DNA from 3 places in the Azospirillum ramasamyi genome. Region 1 is predicted to be linked to each of the others. Evidence: predicted binding sites of a transcription regulator. Region 1 holds the regulator's gene; each other region holds the start of a gene.
What was found. The regulator PhoB, encoded in region 1, activates phosphate uptake and scavenging genes when phosphate is short. The targets are predictions, from matches to a motif close to TNTCATAAAACTGTCA.
Positions count from the first base shown of each region.

Region 2: ugpB (sn-glycerol-3-phosphate ABC transporter substrate-binding protein UgpB) is a predicted target of PhoB. The motif match lies at 1,723-1,738, and genes of this name have one in related genera.
Region 3: DM194_RS07520 (Na/Pi cotransporter family protein) is a predicted target of PhoB. The motif match lies at 2,858-2,873, and genes of this name have one in related genera.

Region 1 is NZ_CP029829.1:2,467,948-2,474,155, forward strand. Features, by position in the region: gene DM194_RS11575 (ABC transporter permease) at 1-2,148, shown strand, start outside; gene DM194_RS11580 (Bax inhibitor-1/YccA family protein) at 2,294-3,019, shown strand; gene DM194_RS11585 (SAM hydrolase/SAM-dependent halogenase family protein) at 3,095-3,823, opposite strand; gene phoB (phosphate regulon transcriptional regulator PhoB) at 3,941-4,645, opposite strand; gene pstB (phosphate ABC transporter ATP-binding protein PstB) at 4,741-5,487, opposite strand; gene pstA (phosphate ABC transporter permease PstA) at 5,613-6,208, opposite strand, start outside.
Region 2 is NZ_CP029829.1:427,736-433,943, reverse strand. Features, by position in the region: gene ugpA (sn-glycerol-3-phosphate ABC transporter permease UgpA) at 1-44, opposite strand, end outside; gene ugpB (sn-glycerol-3-phosphate ABC transporter substrate-binding protein UgpB) at 142-1,494, opposite strand; gene DM194_RS02020 (hybrid sensor histidine kinase/response regulator) at 1,794-3,395, opposite strand; gene DM194_RS02015 (M48 family metallopeptidase) at 3,667-4,434, shown strand; gene DM194_RS28920 (bifunctional diguanylate cyclase/phosphodiesterase) at 4,531-6,208, opposite strand, start outside.
Region 3 is NZ_CP029829.1:1,624,264-1,630,471, reverse strand. Features, by position in the region: gene DM194_RS07530 (NUDIX hydrolase) at 1-88, shown strand, start outside; gene DM194_RS07525 (putative bifunctional diguanylate cyclase/phosphodiesterase) at 36-890, opposite strand; gene DM194_RS07520 (Na/Pi cotransporter family protein) at 1,107-2,777, opposite strand; gene ychF (redox-regulated ATPase YchF) at 3,019-4,119, opposite strand; gene pth (aminoacyl-tRNA hydrolase) at 4,224-4,796, opposite strand; gene DM194_RS07505 (50S ribosomal protein L25/general stress protein Ctc) at 4,888-5,481, opposite strand; gene DM194_RS07500 (SDR family oxidoreductase) at 6,016-6,208, opposite strand, start outside.

The DNA.
Region 1 (6,208 bases):
GGCGACCTGCGCGATGCGTTGGCGCAGAAGGACGGCCGCTGGGGCGCGGTGATCGAGGCCAGCCTCGTCGACCGGCTCGGCGTGAAGATCGGCGACACCATCCATGTCGGCGAGGGCGCCTATCGCGTCGCCGCCGTGCTGGACCGCGAGCCGGACCGCGCCTCCTCCAACGCCTTCTCGCTGGGGCCGCGGCTGATGGTGGCGCTGCCGTCGCTGCAGGGCACCGGGTTGCTGCAACCCGGCAGTCTCACCTGGTGGAGCGCCAAGGTGGCGCTGCCGCCCGAAACCGACCTGAAGGCGTGGCAGGAGAGCCTGCGCGCCCGCTTCCCCGACGCGCCATGGCGGATGCGCGACTACACCAACGCCTCGCCGCAGATCGAGCGCTTCATCGACCGCATGACGCTGTTCCTGACGCTGGTCGGGCTGACCGCCCTGCTGGTCGGCGGCGTCGGCGTGGGCAACGCGGTGCGCAGCCATCTGGATTCGCGCGCCCGCACCATCGCCATGATGAAGTGCATCGGCGCGCCGGGCGCCCTGGTGTTCCAGCTCTATCTGGCGCAGATCCTGGCGCTGGCCCTGCTGGGCATCGTCATCGGGCTGGCGCTGGGCGCGGTGGCGCCGCTGGCGCTGGGCCGTCTGCTCGACGGCGTGCTGCCGGTGTCGGCGCAGATCGGCGTCTATCCGGGCGCCCTGGCGCTGGCCGCCCTCTATGGCGTGCTGACGGCGCTGACCTTCTCGCTCTGGCCGCTCGGCCGGGCGCGCGAGGTGCCGGCGGGCGCGCTGTTCCGCGACGTGATCGCCCCGGCCGCCGGCCGGCCGCGCACGCCCTATACGGTGGCGATGATCGCGTCGGCGGTGGCGCTGGCCGGGCTGGCGGTGCTGACGGCGCACAACAAGGTCTTCGCCCTGTGGTTCGTCGGCGGCTCCATCGCCACCTTCATCGCCTTCCGCGCCGCGGCGGCGCTGGTGACCTGGGGCGCGGCCCGGGTCGGCCGTGTCCGTCGGCCGGGGCTGCGGCTGGCGCTCGCCAACCTGCACCGGCCGGGCAACCCGACGGCGGCGGTGGTTCTGTCGCTGGGACTAGGCCTGACGGTGCTGGTCGCCATCGCGCTGATCCAGGGCAACTTCTCCCGCCGGGTGTCGGAGACGATCCCGCAGGACGCTCCCAGCTTCTTCTTCGTCGACATCCAGCGCGACCAGTTCGATCCCTTGCGCGACCTCGTCACCGGCATCCCCGGCACCAGCGCCTTCGAGGCGGTGCCGAGCCTGCGCGGCCGGATCGAGCGGGTGAACGGACAGGACGCCGACAAGGCGCTGGTCAACCCGGAACAGGCCTGGATCCTGGCCGGCGACCGCGGCATCACCTATTCGGCGACGCTGCCCAGGCATTCCACAGTCACCGCCGGCAGCTGGTGGCCGACCGATTATGCCGGGCCGCCGCTGATCTCCATCCACCAGAGCGTCGCCGAGGCCTTCGGCATCGGTCCCGGCGCGACCCTGTCCATCAACATCCTGGGCCGCAGCATCGAGGCGACGGTCGCCAACGTCCGCGCCGCCGATTTCAGCAGCATGGCGATCAACTTCACCATGGTCTTCGCCCCCGGCACGCTGGAAGGCGCGCCGCAGACCTGGGTCGCCACCGTCCGCGCCACACCGGATGCCGAGACGCAGGTGCAGCGCGCCGTGCTGCAGCGCTTCCCCAACATCACCATGGTGCGGGTGCAGGACGCGCTCGACACGGTGTCGGAGATGCTGGGCCATATCGGCACGGCGGTGCGCATCGTCGCCGGCATCACGCTGGCCGCCGGCACGCTGGTGCTGGCCGGCGCGGTCGCCGCCGGCCACCGCCGCCGGGTCTACGACGCGGTGGTGCTGAAGGTGCTGGGGGCGACGCGCGGCGACGTTCTGCGCGCCTTCCTGTTGGAATACGGGTTGCTGGGGCTGCTGACCGCGGTCATCGCCGGCGGCATCGGCACGCTGACCGCCTGGGCGGTGCTGCGCTTCCTGATGCGGTGGGAGTGGAGCTTCCTGCCCTCCGCAGTGATCACCACGGCCTTGCTCAGCACCGCGATCACGCTCGCGTTCGGGTTCTATGGTACTTGGCGGGCATTGGGCCAGCCTTCCGCGCCATTGCTTCGGAACGAATGACCCACACGGCAGATGGCCATAGCAAAAACGAAACGTGAAAGCTTTTTCATCTTGGAGAGCCGCTGCCGATTCCTATTGAACCGAATTGCGGACTCGCCAATATGTCACCCCGACGGGATCACCCTATTCCACCGAGGAAACCAACATGGCAGACCCGACCTATAACCGCTTCGCGACCGTGGGCCGCGCGACAGATCGGGGATACTTCGACGAAGGCCTGCGGCAGCACATGCTGCGCGTGTACAACTACATGGGCGCCGGCCTGATTCTGACGGGTCTGGTCGCCGCACTCGTGTCGTCCAGCCCGGCCATGATGGCGGCGATCTTCGGAACGCCGCTGAAGTGGGTGGTGATGCTGGCCCCGCTGGCGTTCGTGATGGTGCTGTCCTTCGGCATCCAGCGCCTGTCCTTCGCATCCGCCCAGCTCGTCTTCTGGGCCTATTGCGGCGCGATGGGCCTGTCGATGTCGGCGATCTTCCTGGTCTTCACCGGCGCCTCCATCGCTCTGACCTTCTTCGTCACCGCCGCGACCTTCCTGGCGATGAGCCTGTACGGCTACACCACGAAGGCCGACCTGTCGAAGATGGGCTCGTTCCTGATGATGGGCGTCATCGGCCTGGTCATCGCCGGCCTGGCGAACATCTTCTTCCAGTCGCCGGCCCTGCACTTCGCGATCTCCGCCATCGGCGTGCTGATCTTCACCGGCCTGACCGCCTACGACACCCAGGCGATCAAGGAAAGCTACGCCGAGGGCTACGATCACGAGAGCACCGGCAAGCTGGCCCTGATGGGCGCCCTGACGCTGTACCTGGACTTCATCAACCTGTTCCAGTTCCTGCTGCAGTTCCTGGGTCAGCGCAACAACGACTGATCCCGAGACGCCTGATCGGACAAGCATCAACCGCCCGGAAGCACCCGCTTCCGGGCGGTTTTCTTTTGCGTCCGTTCAGGACTCCACCGTCACCGCGTCGCCGAGCCTGAGGCCGAGCGTGCTGTCGGCCCGCCCGCGGTTGACGGCGATCTCCGCCAGCCCGTTGGAGTTCCCGTACCACAGCGGCTCCCCCGGCCCGACCGCGCCGAAGGTGCGGGCATGGACGATGCGGGTGCCGGCGGCGCTCAGCACCGCATCGGCGGGCAGGGTGGATGCCCGCATGCCCGTCATGGCGTTGCCGTAGACATCGACATAGACGATGCGCGCCAGTTCGTCGGGCCAGCCGGGACGGTCGATGGCGGCACGGGGGAGCGGGCTGCGCTCAACCGGCCGGCCGGTGGCGAGGCTGGCGGCGACGGGGGCGAACAGGTCGCGGCCGTGGAAGCTGGCGGACAGCCGGTCCGGGATCCAGTCGATGGTCCAGGCGTTCAGCGACGTCGCTCGGCGGGCGAGCAGGGCGAACAGGCCGTTGTCGGGACCGACGAACCAGCGCCCGTCGGCCTCCACCATCACCGGCCGCCGGTCGGTGCCGACACCGGGATCGACGACGCAGAGAAAGACGCTTCCGGCAGGAAAGGCCGGGGCGTAGGCGGCCAGCAGATAGGCCGACAGCTGCGGATCGAAGGCGGGGGCGTCGGCGAACAGGTCGATGACGGAGATGCCGGGCGCCTGCTGCGCCAGCACCGCCTTCATCTGGCCGGTATAGGGGCCGGAAAGGCCGAAGTCGGTGAAGAGCAGGATCATCGCGTGTTGCCGCCTCCGCAGTGTTGCCCCCTCCTTAACACTCCCCGCCCTTGGGCCGGCTGTTGGCCGGTCCGATTGCGGTGGAGGGATAGGGAGGGGGCGGTCGAAGCAACACCCTCACACCGACTTCGTATCCAGCGCATACCCCGCCGACCGTACGGTGCGGATCAGGTCCAGCTCTTCGTCTTCGTTCATCGCCTTGCGCAGGCGGCGGATGTGTACGTCGACCGTACGCGGCTCCACGTACACGTCGTGGCCCCACACCAGATCGAGCAGCTGTTCGCGGGAGAAGACGCGGCCGGGATGCTGCATGAAGTGGCGCAGCAGGCGGAATTCGGTCGGCCCCAGATGTACGTCCCGGCCGTTGCGGCGTACGCGGTGGGCGGCCAGATCCATCGTCACGTCGGCGAAGGTCAGCACCTCGTCGGTCATGCCGGGAGAGGCGCGGCGCAGCACCGCGCGCATGCGGGCCACCAGTTCGGTCGGGGAGAAGGGCTTGGTGATGTAGTCGTCCGCGCCGGAATTCAGGCCGCGCACCCGGTCCCCTTCCTCGCCGCGGGCGGTCAGCATGATGATCGGAATGTCGCGGGTCTTGGCGTTGCGGCGCAGCTGGCGGCAGACCTCCAGCCCGCTCATCAGCGGCAGCATCCAGTCGAGCAGCACGATGTGCGGCGTCTGTTCGCCGGCGGCCAACAGGGCCTCCTCGCCGTCGCTGGCGGTGGCGACGCGGAAGCCTTCCTTTTCCAGGTTGTACCTCAACAGCGTCAGGATGTCGGCCTCGTCCTCGACGACCAGGACGAGCGGCTTGAGGGCCGCGTTCATGGAGGCTCCGTTCACAGCGCGCGTCTCGACGTTAACCGGCATGGGACAGCCTTTTCAACAAAGAGGGAAGGGGGCGCAAGCGTGATGCACAGGGTTCAGCCGTAGCGGCCGGTGATGTAGCCCTGGGTGCGTTCGTCGCGTGGGTTGGTGAAGATCTCGCCGGTGTCGTCGCACTCCACCATCTCGCCCAGATGGAAAAAGGCGGTGCGCTGGGACACGCGGGCGGCCTGCTGCATGTTGTGGGTGACGATGACGATGGTGTAGTTGGCCCGCAGCTCGTCGATCAGCTCCTCGATATGGGCGGTCGCGATGGAGTCGAGCGCGGAACAGGGCTCGTCCATCAGGATCACCTCGGGGCTGACGGCGATGGCGCGGGCGATGCACAGCCGCTGCTGTTGGCCGCCGGACAGGCTGGTGCCGGGCTCGCGCAGGCGGTCCTTCACCTCGCCCCACAGGCCGGCGCGCTTGAGGGAGGTCTGCACCACCTCGTCCAGCTCGTCCCGGCCGGAAGCCAGGCCGTGGATGCGCGGGCCGTAGGCGATGTTGTCGTAGATCGACTTCGGAAAGGGGTTCGGCTTCTGGAACACCATGCCGACGCGGGCGCGCAGCTGCACCGCGTCCACGGTCTTGCCGTAGACATCCTCGCCGTCCAGCGCGATCCGTCCCTCGATCCGGCAGCCCTCGATGGTGTCGTTCATCCGGTTCAGGCAGCGCAGGAAGGTCGACTTGCCGCAGCCGGACGGGCCGATCAGCGCCAGCACCCGGTTTTCGTGGATGTCGAGATCGATGCCCTTCAGCGCCTGCTTGGCGCCATAGAACACCTTCACCCCGCGGGCGGTCATCTTGCTGGGCAGGGCGGCGCCGGGCCGCTGGCCCGGATGTTGGTCGGGGCGCCGGTCGCCGCGAGGCCGCAGCTTCAGCTGGCCCGGAATACCGCTCTTGATGCCGCTCGGGATGCTCATGGCGCTCACCACCGTCTCTCGAAAATCTTGCGCAGGATCACGGCCGTCCCGTTCAGCAGGATCAGGATGCCGAGCAGGATCAGGATCGCCGCCGAAGTGCGTTCGGTGAAGGCGCGCTCGGGGCTGTCGGCCCACATGTAGATCTGAACGGGCAGCACCGTGGCGCTGTCGGTCAGCCCCTGGGGCACGTCGACGATGAAGGCGACCATGCCGATCATCAGCAGCGGCGCCGTCTCGCCCAGCGCGCGGACCATGCCGATGATGGTGCCGGTCAGGATGCCGGGCATCGCCAGCGGCAGCACATGGTGCAGCACCGTCTGCAGCGGCGAGGCGCCGATGCCCAGCGCCGCCTCGCGGATCGACGACGGCACCGCCTTCAGAGCGGCGCGGGACGCGATGATGATGACCGGCAGCGTCATCAGCGCCATCACCAGCCCGCCGACCAGCGGGGCGGAGCGCGGCATGCCGAAGAAGCCGAGGAACACGGCGAGGCCCAGCAGGCCGAATATGATCGACGGCACCGCGGCGAGGTTGTTGATGTTCACCTCGATCAGGTCGGTCCAGCGGTTCCTGGGCGCGAATTCCTCCAGATAGACCGCGG
Region 2 (6,208 bases), 670 kb from region 1:
AGGTAGGGCAGCAGCCGGTTGTCGAATGTCACGCGACGCTGCAAAGCTTGGTCTTTCGTGGATTGTGCGGAGCGCTTGGAGGATTTCCCCCTCTCCCCCGGAGGGCGGGAAGAGGGGATCCCGGCGAGGTTACAACCTGCCTCAGCCCTTGTTGGCGCGCTCGAAGTTGCGCAGCACGGCGTTGCCGCGCTTCACCGCGGAGTCCAGCGCCTGGCGGGCGTCCTGCTGGCCCTGGAAGGCCTTCTCCAGCTCTTCCTGGATGATGTTGCGGATTTCCGGCAGGTTGCCCAGCCGCAGGCCCATGCTGTTCTCGGTGGTGGGCGTGCGGGTCAGCTGGGTGGCCGGCACGTCGGCGCCGGGGTTCTTCTCGTAATAGCCCTGGGCCTTGGCCAGTTCGAAGCCCTTCATCGTCACCGGGACATAGCCGGTGTCCATGTGCCACTTCGCATCGACCTCCGGCCGGGCGAGATAGCTGAAGAACTCCGACACCGCCTTGTACTCGGCCGGCGTGCGCTTGGGCGAGGTCATGACCCAGAAGGCGGCGCCGCCGATGATGCTGTTCTTCGGGCCGTCCTTGGCGAATTCCGGCCAATAGGGCAGCGGGGCGGCGCCCCAGGCGAAATTCGCCTCCTTGCTGGTGCGGCTGCGCAGGCCGGACGAGCCGTGGATCATCGCGCATTCGCCCGACGGGAACAGGGCGTCCGGCTTGTTGTCGCGGCCGCCATACTTGAACAGCCCCTCCTTCTGCATGTCGATCAGCGTCTGCACATGCTTGACGAAGAGCGGGGCGTCGATCTTCAGCTCGGCGTTCAGCCCGCCGAAGCCGTTGGACTGGCTGGCGAAGGGGGTGTTGTGGATGGCGCCCAGCTGTTCGAACTGCGCCCACACCGGCCATGAGGTGGTCATCGGGCAGGTGGAGCCCGACGCCTTCAGCTTCTTCGCCGCCTCGATCATCTCCGGCCAGGTCGCCGGCGGCTTGTTCGGGTCGAGGCCGGCCTTCTGGAAGGCGTCCTTGTTGTAGAACATGATGGTGCTGGAGCTGTTGAACGGCAGCGCCATCATCTTGCCGTCCTTGGACGAGTAATAGCCCTTCACCGCCGGGATGTAGGCGTCGGCGTCGAAGGACGCCCCCGTCTCCTGCATCAGCTGGTAGACCGGCTTGATCGCCGGGCCGGCGGCCATCATCGTTGCCGTTCCGACCTCGAACATCTGGACGACATGCGGCGCGTTGCCGGCGCGGAAGGCGGCGATGGCCGCCTGCATCGTCTCGGGATAGGCCCCCTTGTAGGAGGGGTTGACCTGGACCGCCTGCTGGCTGTCGTTGAAGTCCTTGACGACCTGCTCCAACTGGCCGCCCAGCGGCTGCGGCAGGCCGTGCCAGAAATCGATCACCGTCTTCGATTGCGCCAGCGCGGACCCCGGAAGGGCGGCGAGCAGCAGTGCGGTGGTGGTGGCGGCGCCCGTCAGGAGGGCAAGCTTGCGGCGGGTCAACATGCAGTGGGTCTCCCTGTCCCGGTAAGGTGCGCGGTTGTCATGAGGGCAATGGGTTGCCGTCCCGCGACGCTTTCGTGAAGTTTTGGTGGCAGACGCATGCGGCCTTCTGTCCGGCCATCCGTTTGCGCTTTCGAAAAGTGCCGATAACCTGATGATCGCTTTCGAAATTGTTTGGTTGCTCTAAGCGTCACACTGCCCACGCAGGGCTGGCTCTGTCAAGACGCGGCATTACAGTCTTGTGACGTGGAATGGCCGCCGGCCGGGATGTTGCGGAGCGAAAACGCCCAGGCGCGTAAAGGCTAACGCGAACAGGGGATGCCCGACCGCCATGCACCCGCCGGAAGAGCAGCCGCCCCCGCCTGCAGACTGTGACTGAGCAGGCGGCGCAGGGCCACGGGGTCGCAGGGCTTGTGGACCAGCGACAGGCCGCTGCGGTCGACGCTGCGCAGGCGGTCGGGGTCGGTGTCGCCGGTCACGATCACGCCCGGCACGCGCCGGCCGCAACGGGCGCGCACCGCGTGGATGGCGTCGATGCCGGTCTCCAGCCCCGACAGGCGCAGGTCGGACAACACGAGATCCGGGGCGGCGGCGGCGCTGTCCAGCTCGGCGCAGGCCTCGACGATGCCGCGGGCGGGGATGACGGCATAGCCCCAACCGCGCAGCAGCATGCCGATACCCTCCAACTGCATGGCGTCGTCCTCGATCACCAGCACCGTGCCGGCCTTCGCCGGAGCGGCGGAAGCGGGCGTTCCGACCGCCGGCTCGGGTTCGCTGTCGGCGGAATCCTCGCCCGACCGGTCGCCGTCCGGGCCGGCCAGCGGCACCTCCACCGCGAAGACCGAACCCTTGCCGAGCCTGGAGCGCACCGTCACCGGATGCCCCAGCACCTGCCCCAGCCGGCGCACGATGGCCAGCCCCAGCCCCAGCCCCTGCTTGCGGTCGCGGCCGGGATTGCCGAGCTGGTGGAAGTCCTCGAAGATCACGGCATGGTTGGCCGGGTCGATGCCGACGCCGGTGTCCCATACCTCGATGCGCAGGCTGTCGCCGCGCCGCCGCGCCGCCAGCAGGATGCCGCCCTTCAGGGTGTAGCGCAGGGCGTTCGCCAGGATCGGCCGCAGCAGCCGCTCCATCAGCGCAGGGTCGCTGGTGACCTGGGCGTCGAGCGGACGGACGTTGAAGCGCAGCCCCTTGGCCTCCGCCTCCGGCCCGAACTCCTCCAGCATCTTGGCGAGCAGTTCATCGACCGGGAAGGTCTGCGGATTGGCGGTGACCAGCCCGGCCTCCAGCGCCGACACCTCCAGCAGGGCGCGCAGCAGGGTCTCGCCGCCGACGATCGCCTGCTCCAGCTTGTTCGCCAGTTCGATGGAGGCCGGATCGGTGAGCTGGCCCATCAGCAGATGGTGGAACAGGTGCATCGCCTGGAAGGGCTGGCGCAGATCATGGCTCGCCGCCGACAGGAACTTGCCCTTCGCGGTGCGGGCGCGCTCCGCGTCGGCCCGCGCCTGCGCAGCCTCCGCCCGCGCCTCGGCCAGGGCGGCGGCACCGGCATCGGCGATCAGCGCCACCGCGCGGACGGCGCCGCCGGCATCCCGCACCGGGTTCAGCGCCACGGCCTGCCCCGGTCCGGGAAACAGTCCGGTACCGCTCACCGGCATGCCCGTCGCCATCACTTGGCGCCGCAGCCCGTCGATCGCCTCGGCCACCTCCGCCGCCAGCCCGCCCTCCGCCAGGGTCCGCCCCTCCACCGCATCCCGGGCGAGGCCGAGCGCCTCGGCGAAGGCACGGTTCGCCACCAGCACGCGCCCGTCTTCGCCAAGCAACGCATGGGGGGCGTCGTTGGTTGAAATAAGCGCGTCGAACCAGTCCGCGCGGGTCGGCGTCTGTACTTGGATGAGAGGCATCGGCATGTACTCGGCGAATCTGCGGGGAAGACTGACGATACGGGAAACAGGCGCTTTGAAGTCCGGGCGAACGGGAGTCTTGGGACCACCGCGTTACCTCTGCTTTATCTTGTGCTCCGATCGATCGTGTCAAATGCGACCTCAGTCGATTCCATATCCTATGGTTCGTTCAAAGGCACTAATGCTTTAAGCCGAGGCTGCGCCGTAGCCCCTTCGCCGTCAAGGCGGGAGGACGCTTTCGCATGCAGCCGAAGCCGCGCTATAAGACGGCATGGTGCAGCGCCGCCCTTCCCTCCCCGCCCTCTTGCGCAAGCGCAAGCGACCCGCCGCCCGGCCGCCCCAGCCGCCGCGTGCGCTGGAGATTTCCGGCCTGCCGATTCCGCTGGAGCTGCGGGAGAGCGCGCGGGCCACCCGCATGACCCTGCGCGTCGATGCCGGGCGCGGACTGGTGCAGGTTGTCGTGCCGGTCGGCGTGTCGGAAACCGACGCCCGCCAGTTCGTCGGCCGGCATGACGGCTGGCTGCGGGCGCGGCTCGCCGCCATGCCGCCGTCCCTGCCCTTCGCCGACGGCGCCAGCGTGCCTTACCTCGGCGTCGAGCATGTCATCCGCCACGACCCCGCCCTGCGCGGCCCGACCCGGATCGAGGAGGGCGCCCTGCTGGTCGGCGGCCAGCCGGAACATGTGGCCCGCCGCGTCCGCGATTTCCTGACCGCCGAGGCGAAGCGCGAACTGGCGACCCGCGCCCGCGTCAAGGCCGCGTCCATCGGCGCCCGCGTCGCCGCCGTCACCATCCGGGACACCAGGAGCCGCTGGGGCAGTTGCTCGTCCACCGGCCGGCTGTCCTTCTCCTGGCGGCTGATCCTCACGCCGGAACCGGTGCTGGACTATGTCGTCGGGCATGAGGTGGCGCACCTGCGCGAGATGAACCACTCGCCGCGCTTCTGGGCGCTGTGCGCCAGCCTGACCGCCGGGCAGAACGTCGAACTGCCTCGGGCCTGGCTGAAGGCCAACGGAACGCGGCTGCTGCGCTACGGATAATACCGCCGGGCGAAAGTTCCGGCTTGCGCGCGGCGGTAAGGGCCGCGACTGCGGCCCCGCAGGCCCGTGCCTGCGACGGCAAGCGGCCCGCGCCCCCTACTTCACCGTCTCCGCCATCTGCGCCCGCGCGGCTTCGGCATCGCGCCGGACGAAGTCCAGGAAGTCCTCGAAGGGCATGGGACGGCCCAGCAGATAGCCCTGGCACTGGTCGCAGCCCATGGCGGCGAGGCAGTGATACTGCTCCTCCGTCTCCACCCCCTCGGCCAGCGTCTGCATGCGCAGGGACCGCGCCATGCCGATGATCGCCTCCGCAATCGCGCCGCTGTCCGGGTTGCCGGCGCGCAGGCCGCTGACGAAGCTGCGGTCGATCTTCAGCTTGTCCACACGGAAGCGCTTCAGATAGGCCAGCGAGGAATAGCCGGTGCCGAAATCGTCGATGGCGAGCGGCACCCCCATCTCGCGCAGCTGCGAGAAGGTTTCCGACACCACGTCGGAATCGTCCATCAGGACGCTTTCCGTCACCTCAAGTTCCAGTGCCGAGGGCGGAATGCCGTAGGCCGACAGCCAGCCGGCCACCCGCTCCGCCAGCCCGGGGCGGCGCACCTGCACCGCCGACAGGTTGATGGCGATCAGCAGATCCCGGTGCCGCAGCAGTTCCGCCGCGCGGCGGCAGGCCTCCCCCAGCACCCAGTCGCCCAGCGGCAGGATCAGGCCGGTATCCTCGGCCACCGGAATGAACTGGCCGGGCATGATCAGCGTGCCGTCGGGCTGGCGCCAGCGCACCAGCGCCTCCGCCCCGACAAGCCGACGGCCGTCCAGCGAGAACTGCGGTTGGAAATGCAGCTCCAGCTCGTTGTTGGCCAGCGCGCGGCGCAGGTTGTTTTCCGTCCACATCCGGTCCGAGGCGCGCTGGTTCAGTTCCGGCGTGAAGAACTGGTAGGTGGCGCGCCCGGCCTCCTTGGCGGCGTACATCGCCATGTCGGCGCTCTTCAGCAACCCGTCGATGCCGGTGCCGTCGTCTGGATAGACGGCGATGCCGATGGAGGGCGTGACCTGCAGTTCGTGCCCGTCGATCAGATAGGGCTCGGACAGGGCGTGCAGCACCTTGCGCGCCACGATGCCGGCCGCATCGGGGTTGTCCATGTCACTGATCAGGATGATGAACTCGTCGCCGCCCTGGCGGCTGACCGTGTCGCTGGCCCGCACGGTGCCGAGCAGCCGCACCGCCACCTCGCGCAGCAGCCCGTCGCCGACCTGATGGCCCAGGCTGTCGTTGATGGTCTTGAAACGGTCGAGATCGACGAACAGCAGCCCCACCCTGGTGCCGTGCCGCCCGGCGGCCAGCAGGGCGCGCTCCAGCCGGTCGCGCAGCAGGAAGCGGTTGGGCAGGTCGGTCAGGAAATCGAACTGAGCCAGATGGCGGATGCGCTCCTCCTGCGCCCTGGTCGCGGTGATGTCGGTGAAGGCGGCGATGTAATTGACGACCACCCCATTCTCGTTCCGCACCAGCTTGACGCTCAGCCATTCCGGGAACGCCTCGCCGTTCTTGCGGGTGCTCCAGATCTCGCCGGCCCAATGGCCGTTCTCGCGCAGTTGCGTCCACAGCTCCTCGTAGAAGCCCGGCGGGTTGTGGTCGGAGCGCAGGAATTCGGGACCGCGGCCCAGTACCTCCTCCCGGTCATAGCCGGTGATGCGGGAGAAGGCGTCGTTGGCGGCGACGATCTGCTTGTCCTCGTTGGCGACGAACATCCCCTCCGCCGCGTTGTCGAACACC
Region 3 (6,208 bases), 840 kb from region 1:
CGGCGAGCTGACGGAGTGGGACGAGACCCGGCGGGTCATCCTGATGTCGGCGGAACAACGGAAGGCCCGCCCGGCTTCCGGCCGATGACGACCCTGCGTTCGGCCAGGAACTCCGCCACGCCGTCCGCGCTCAGCGGGCGGGACAGCCAATAGCCCTGCAGCGTGTCGCAGCGGTAGGCCTGGAGGTACAGGCGCTGTTCGGCCGTCTCCACCCCCTCCGCCACCACGGTGAGGTCGAGGGCGTGAGCCAGCGCGATCACGGCCTGGACGATGGCGGCGGCGTCGCGGTCCTCCACCATCGCCTGGACGAACTGCTTGTCGATCTTCAGGGCTTCCACCGGCACACGGCGGAGGGTGGCAAGCGACGACCAGCCGGTGCCGAAATCGTCGAGCACCATCCGGATCCCGGCGCCGCGCAACTGCATCAGGGCTTCCCGCGCGTCGGCGCCCTGGCTGAACATCGCGGTTTCGGTCAGCTCCAGCTTCAGGTTGGCGGCGGGCAGGCCGGTTTCCGCCAGGACCCCCAGCACCTTCAGCACCAGCCCCGGATCGTCGAGCTGACGGGCCGACAGGTTCACCGAGACCGGAACGTCGAGGATGCCGGCGCGCAGCCAGCCGGCCGCCGCCGTGCAGGCGGCGCGCAGCGTCCATTCGCCCAGCAGGTGGATCGCATCCCCCTGCTCGGCCATCGGCACGAAGACGTCGGGGGGCAGCATGGTGCCGTCGGACAGGCGCCAGCGCGACAGCGCCTCGAACCCGGTCAGGCGGTTGGTGAAGACGTCGGCCTGCGGCTGGTAGACCATCGACAGCTCCTGCCGGTCGATGGCGTCGCGGATCCGCTCGACGAATCCGGCGTCGGATGTCCCCGGCTTGCCGGGTCCGTTCGACATCGCGTGCGTGTTCGCCACCATCCGCTCCATTCCGCAACCATGGCCGGCCATTACCCGGCGCTCCCTGGCATAACAACCACAGCTGTGGTTTGTTAACCATGTCGCGAAAGAGCTTGACGAATTTTATATGGTTACGAAAGGATTAACGTCACTGGGGTGGTGACAAGAAAGAGGCGAAGCGGAGTCGCCATCGCACCCCATCCTTGGGCCGGGAAGTCACCCTTGGGCTGCCACATGTTTGAGGCGGCTTGGCAGCAGCTCACCCGATTGATCGAGCACCGGGTAGGCGGCGGCGACCAGATGGGCGTTGATGCGGCGCAGATCGCGCAGGATGTCCAGATGCAGGGCGCTGGTTTCGACGCTTTCGGTCCGGCCGGCGCGCAGGCGGGCGAAATGCGCCTCCGTGGCGCTGGTCTCCAGATCTCGGATCACCTCCTTCTCGTGCATCAGCGCGCGGGCGGAGCGGATGTCGCCGGACACGAAGACGGCGGCGGCGAGTCGCTGGGTCTCGCTCAGGCGCTCCAGCATGACGGCGATCTCGGCCGCGCCCTCGGTGGAGAAGCGCAGCTTGCGCCGGATCTTTTTCGAGGCCGCCTCCATCAGGTTGCGGTCGACGATGTCGCCGACATGTTCGAGGTTGATGGTGAAGGTCAGCACGTCCGACACCCGGCGGGCGTCGCGTTCGTCCAGATCCTCGACGTTGATCTGGGTGAGATAGCGCTTGATCGCGTCATGCAGCCGGTCCAGCACATCGTCCATCCGGCGGATCTCCTGAACCCGCTTGCGGTCGTCGGTCTGGATCACGTCCAGTGCGCCGCGCAGCATGCCGTCCACCGTGTCGGCCATCCGCAACGCCTCGCGCGCCGCGTTGGCGATGGCGAGATGGGGAACGCGGAGCGCGCTGCGGTCGAGATAGAGCGGCATCGCCGGGTCGGCGACCGCCACACGTTCCGGGAACAGCCGGGTCAGCACCCGCGCGAACCACGGCAGCGGGCCGATGAACAGAGCGGCCATCGCCAGGTTGAAGGCGAGATGGAAGTTGGCGGCCAGCCGCGTGGCGTCCGGCGAGATTGCCTGCAGGCCGGCGGTGATCGGCTCCAGCAGCGGCACGACGATCAGGCATCCGACGACGCGGTTGACCAGATTGCCCACCGGCAGCCGCCGGGCGGCCGGGTTGTGGCCGTCGCCGCCCGGCCCCTCGATGATCGGATTGACGGCGCTGCCCAGGTTGGCGCCGGCGACCATGGCGACGGCGGCCTCCGGCCCGATCACCCCGCCGCCGGCCAGCGAGGCGATCAGCAGGATCGCGGCGACGCTGGAATGGGCGGTCCAGGACAGGATGGCGGCCAGCAGCACCGCCACCACCGGATCGGCGGTGAGCATGCCCAGCATCCGCTGCAGCATCGGCGCGTTCTCCGCCGGGGCGATGGTCGCCAGCAGCAGGTGCAGCGACAGCAGCATCAATCCCAGCCCGATGGCGACCCGGCCGAGGTCGCGGCTGCGCGTCCGGCTGCCGCGGCGGAAGGCGAGGAAACCGCCCAGCAGCAGCACCGGCGCCACATGGGCGACGTCGAAGGCGAGAACCTGGACGATCAGGGTGGAGCCGACATTGGCCCCCAGCATCACCGCCAGCGCCGGCATCAGCGACACCAGCCCGTTGGCGGTGAAGCCGGTGGCCATCAGGCCGGTGGCGGTGCTGCTCTGCAGCAGCATGGTGATGCCCATGCCGGACAGGAAGGCGGTCCAGCGGTTGCGCAGCCCGGCCCCCAGGATGCGGCGCAGGTCGCCGCCCAACGCGCGGGTCAGCCCGCTCTGCACCATGTGCAGCCCCCACAGGAGCAGCACGACGTTCCCGGCCAGTTCCAGCAGCACCCGCGTCGCCTGCATCGCACCCCCTCTGTCGGATCGGAGGCGATCAGGCCGCACCCCAAACTGAAGGGTGGGGAGTCCTGATTGTTACGGCAATATGACAGTTGGGTGGCAGCGGAGGTGGAATGGGGAGCGGGCGCCGCAAATCCGGAATTTCCGACCGGCCTGCGGCCACCCCCTCATCCCAACCCGCGGGTCGGCAAAACGCCGTTGGCGTTTGGCCGGTCCCGCCCCGCGATGGGGAAAAGGGTTTGCAAGGTCAGACGTTGAAGCGGAAGTGGAAGATGTCGCCGTCCTGGACGACGTATTCCTTGCCTTCCTGGCGCATCTTGCCGGCGTCCTTCGCCCCCTGCTCGCCGCCCAGGGTGACGTAGCTGTTGAAGTCGATGGTTTCGGCGCGGATGAAGCCGCGTTCGAAGTCGGTGTGGATGACGCCGGCGGCCTCCGGGGCCTTGGCGTTGCGGCGCACGGTCCAGGCGCGCGCCTCCTTCGGGCCGACGGTGAAGAAGGTGATCAGGTCCAAGAGCTTGAATCCGGCGCGGATCAGCTTGTTCAGGCCGGTCTCCTCCAGCCCCATCGACTCCAGGAACTCCGCCTTTTCGGCGGGGTCGGAGAGCTGGGCGACCTCGGATTCGATGGCGGCGGAGATGACGACGACCTCGGCGTTCTCGGCCTTGGCCTTCTCCGCGACCTTGGCCGAGAAGCTGTTGCCGGTGGCGGCCGACGCCTCTTCGACGTTGCAGACGTAGAGGACGGGCTTGGCGGTCAGCAGCATGAACTGCTTGAACACCGGCCACTCCTCGTCCGACACCTCGACCACGCGGGCCGGCTTGCCGTCCTGGAGCACCTTGAGGGAGCGCTCCATCAGGTCGGCCTTGATCTTGCTGTCCTTGTCGCCGCCCTTGGCCTTCTTCTGCAGGCTGGTCAGCTGGCGTTCCAGGCTTTCCATGTCGGCGAGCATCAGCTCGGTCTCGACCACCTCGGCGTCGCGCAACGGATCGACGTTGCCCTCGACATGGGTGATGTCGTCGTCCTCGAAGCAGCGCAGCACATGGACGATGGCGTCCACCTCGCGGATGTTGGCGAGGAACTGGTTGCCCAGCCCTTCACCCTTCGACGCGCCGCGGATCAGGCCGGCGATGTCCACGAACTCCAGCTGGGTCGGGATGATCTTCTGCGACTTGGCGATCTCCGCCAGCTTCTCCAGCCGCGGATCGGGCACGCCGACGCGGCCGACGTTCGGCTCCTTGGTGCAGAAGGGGAAATTCGCCGCCTCGGCCGCCTGGGTGGCGGTCAGCGCGTTGAACAGGGTCGACTTGCCGACGTTCGGCAGGCCGACGATGCCGCAATTGAAGCCCATGGGTGGGTGCTCGCCGTCGGAAATGCTGGAATTGACGCGCTTTATCCTACGATGGGGACCAAAGCGCAAACGCGAAGTGGGGGAGGGGAGGGGCAGGCCGCGGCTTATCGCGCCTGCGTCGCCACCGTCACCTTGTTCATGAACAGCTCGGGCTGGCCTTCCACCATCAGGGGGAGGTTGTCGGAGACGGCGTCGAGCAGCGGGGCGATCCAGGTCTGGTCGGCCTTGGCGAAGTCGTGCAGCACATAGCCGCTGACCAGATCCTTGTTGCCGGGATGGCCGATGCCCAGCCGGATGCGCCAGTATTCCTTGCCGATATGCGCGTCGATGGAGCGCAGGCCGTTGTGGCCGCCATGGCCGCCGCCCTTCTTCACCCGGATCCTGCCGGGGGGCAGGTCCAGCTCGTCATGGATGACGACGACGTTCTCGGGCTTCAGCTTGTAGAACTGAAGGGCCGCCACCACCGACTGGCCGGACAGGTTCATGAAGGTCGCGGGCTCCAGCGCCAGGATCTTGTCGCCGGCGACGGTGCCCTCGGCGGTCTGGCCCTGGAAGCGCTTCTTCCACGGGGTGAAGCGGTGTCGCTGGGCGATGGTCTCCACCGCCATGAAACCGATGTTGTGGCGGTTGCGGGCATACTCGTTGCCGGGGTTGCCCAGTCCGACCAGAAGCAGCATGTCCGTCACCCTTTGATAAGGCTTCTCCACAAACGGCATGGGGGGCCGAAGCCCCCCATGAGAACCATCCCTGGCGGATGAGCGCGTCCGATTAGGAAGCGGCTTCCTCCGACTTCAGGCCCGACGGAGCAACGATGGTCGCGATGGTGAAATCGCGGTCGGTGATCGTCGAGGTCACCCCCTCCGGCAGCTTGACCGCGGAGATGTGGATCGAGTCGCCGACGTCGAAGCCCTCGCACGAGATCGTGATGCTCTCGGGGATGCTGTCGGCCGGGCAGCTCAGCTCCAGCTCGTGACGGACGATGTTCAGCACGCCGCCGCGCTTCAGGCCGACCGACTTGTCCTGGTCGACGAACTCGACCGGAACCTGCACGTTGGTGCGGGTGTCGGCCGAAACGCGCAGGAAGTCGACATGCAGCGGGACATCGGTCACCGGGTGGAACTGCACGTCGCGCGGCAGGACGCGATGGGCGGTGCCGTCGACGGTGACGTCGAACAGGTGCGTGAAGAAGCCCGGCTGATGCAGGACGCGGTTGAACTCGAACTTCTCGAGCGAAATGGTCAGGGGAGCCTGCTTGCCACCGTAGATGACGGCCGGAATGCGGCCGTCACGGCGGGTCTGGCGGGCGGTCCCCTTGCCGGCCCGTTCGCGCGTCTCAGCGCCGAGCGGAATGATCTTGGTCATGACGATGCTCCAAAACGAAAAGGGCGCCGGCCTCCAGGGGTGCCGACGCGTGCGCGGCGTGCTTACGGCAATCGGGCCGGCGCGTCAAGGGGCGTGGCGGGATTCCGCGGGAAATCGAAGATCACACCCTCTCCCGCCTCGGGAGAGGGCAATCGGCGCCAAATGCCATGTGAAATCATCGAGCGTAAAGTCTGACACATCAGACTTTACGCTCACCCTCAAACGGCGGGCGCGGCCGTCCGGCCGCTTGCCTTCGCAGGCATGGGCCTGCGGGGCCGCAGTCGCGGCCCTTACCGCCGAACATAAGTCAGAACTTACGCTCGGCGGTATGAAATCTGTATGCACCGGCGACGGATGGAACGTTTGGAACGGTATGAAACAGGTTCCGCGCCCCTGTTCAGCGTTCACCTTGGGCGTTCACTTTCAGCGTTCACGCCGCCGCCCCCTCCGTATCGCCGTGACGGCTCCGCCCTTGGCCGGTCCATTCTGCCACGGACGGCGGGGCGGCATAAGCATCCGATGGAAAAGCGGCGTTCAGTGCCGCCGCAGGCTGCGGTAGGCGGCGAAGGCGGCCACCGCGGCGCCTGCCATCAGCACGGGAGAGACCCAGGCGGGCGGCGGGGTGTAGAAGCCGCCGGTGACGTCGCGGCCCCTTGCCACCGGCTGGAACAGGTTGCCGTCGCTGTGGGGCGCCTGGGGCTGGCGGTCGAAATGGCGGTGGGCGCCA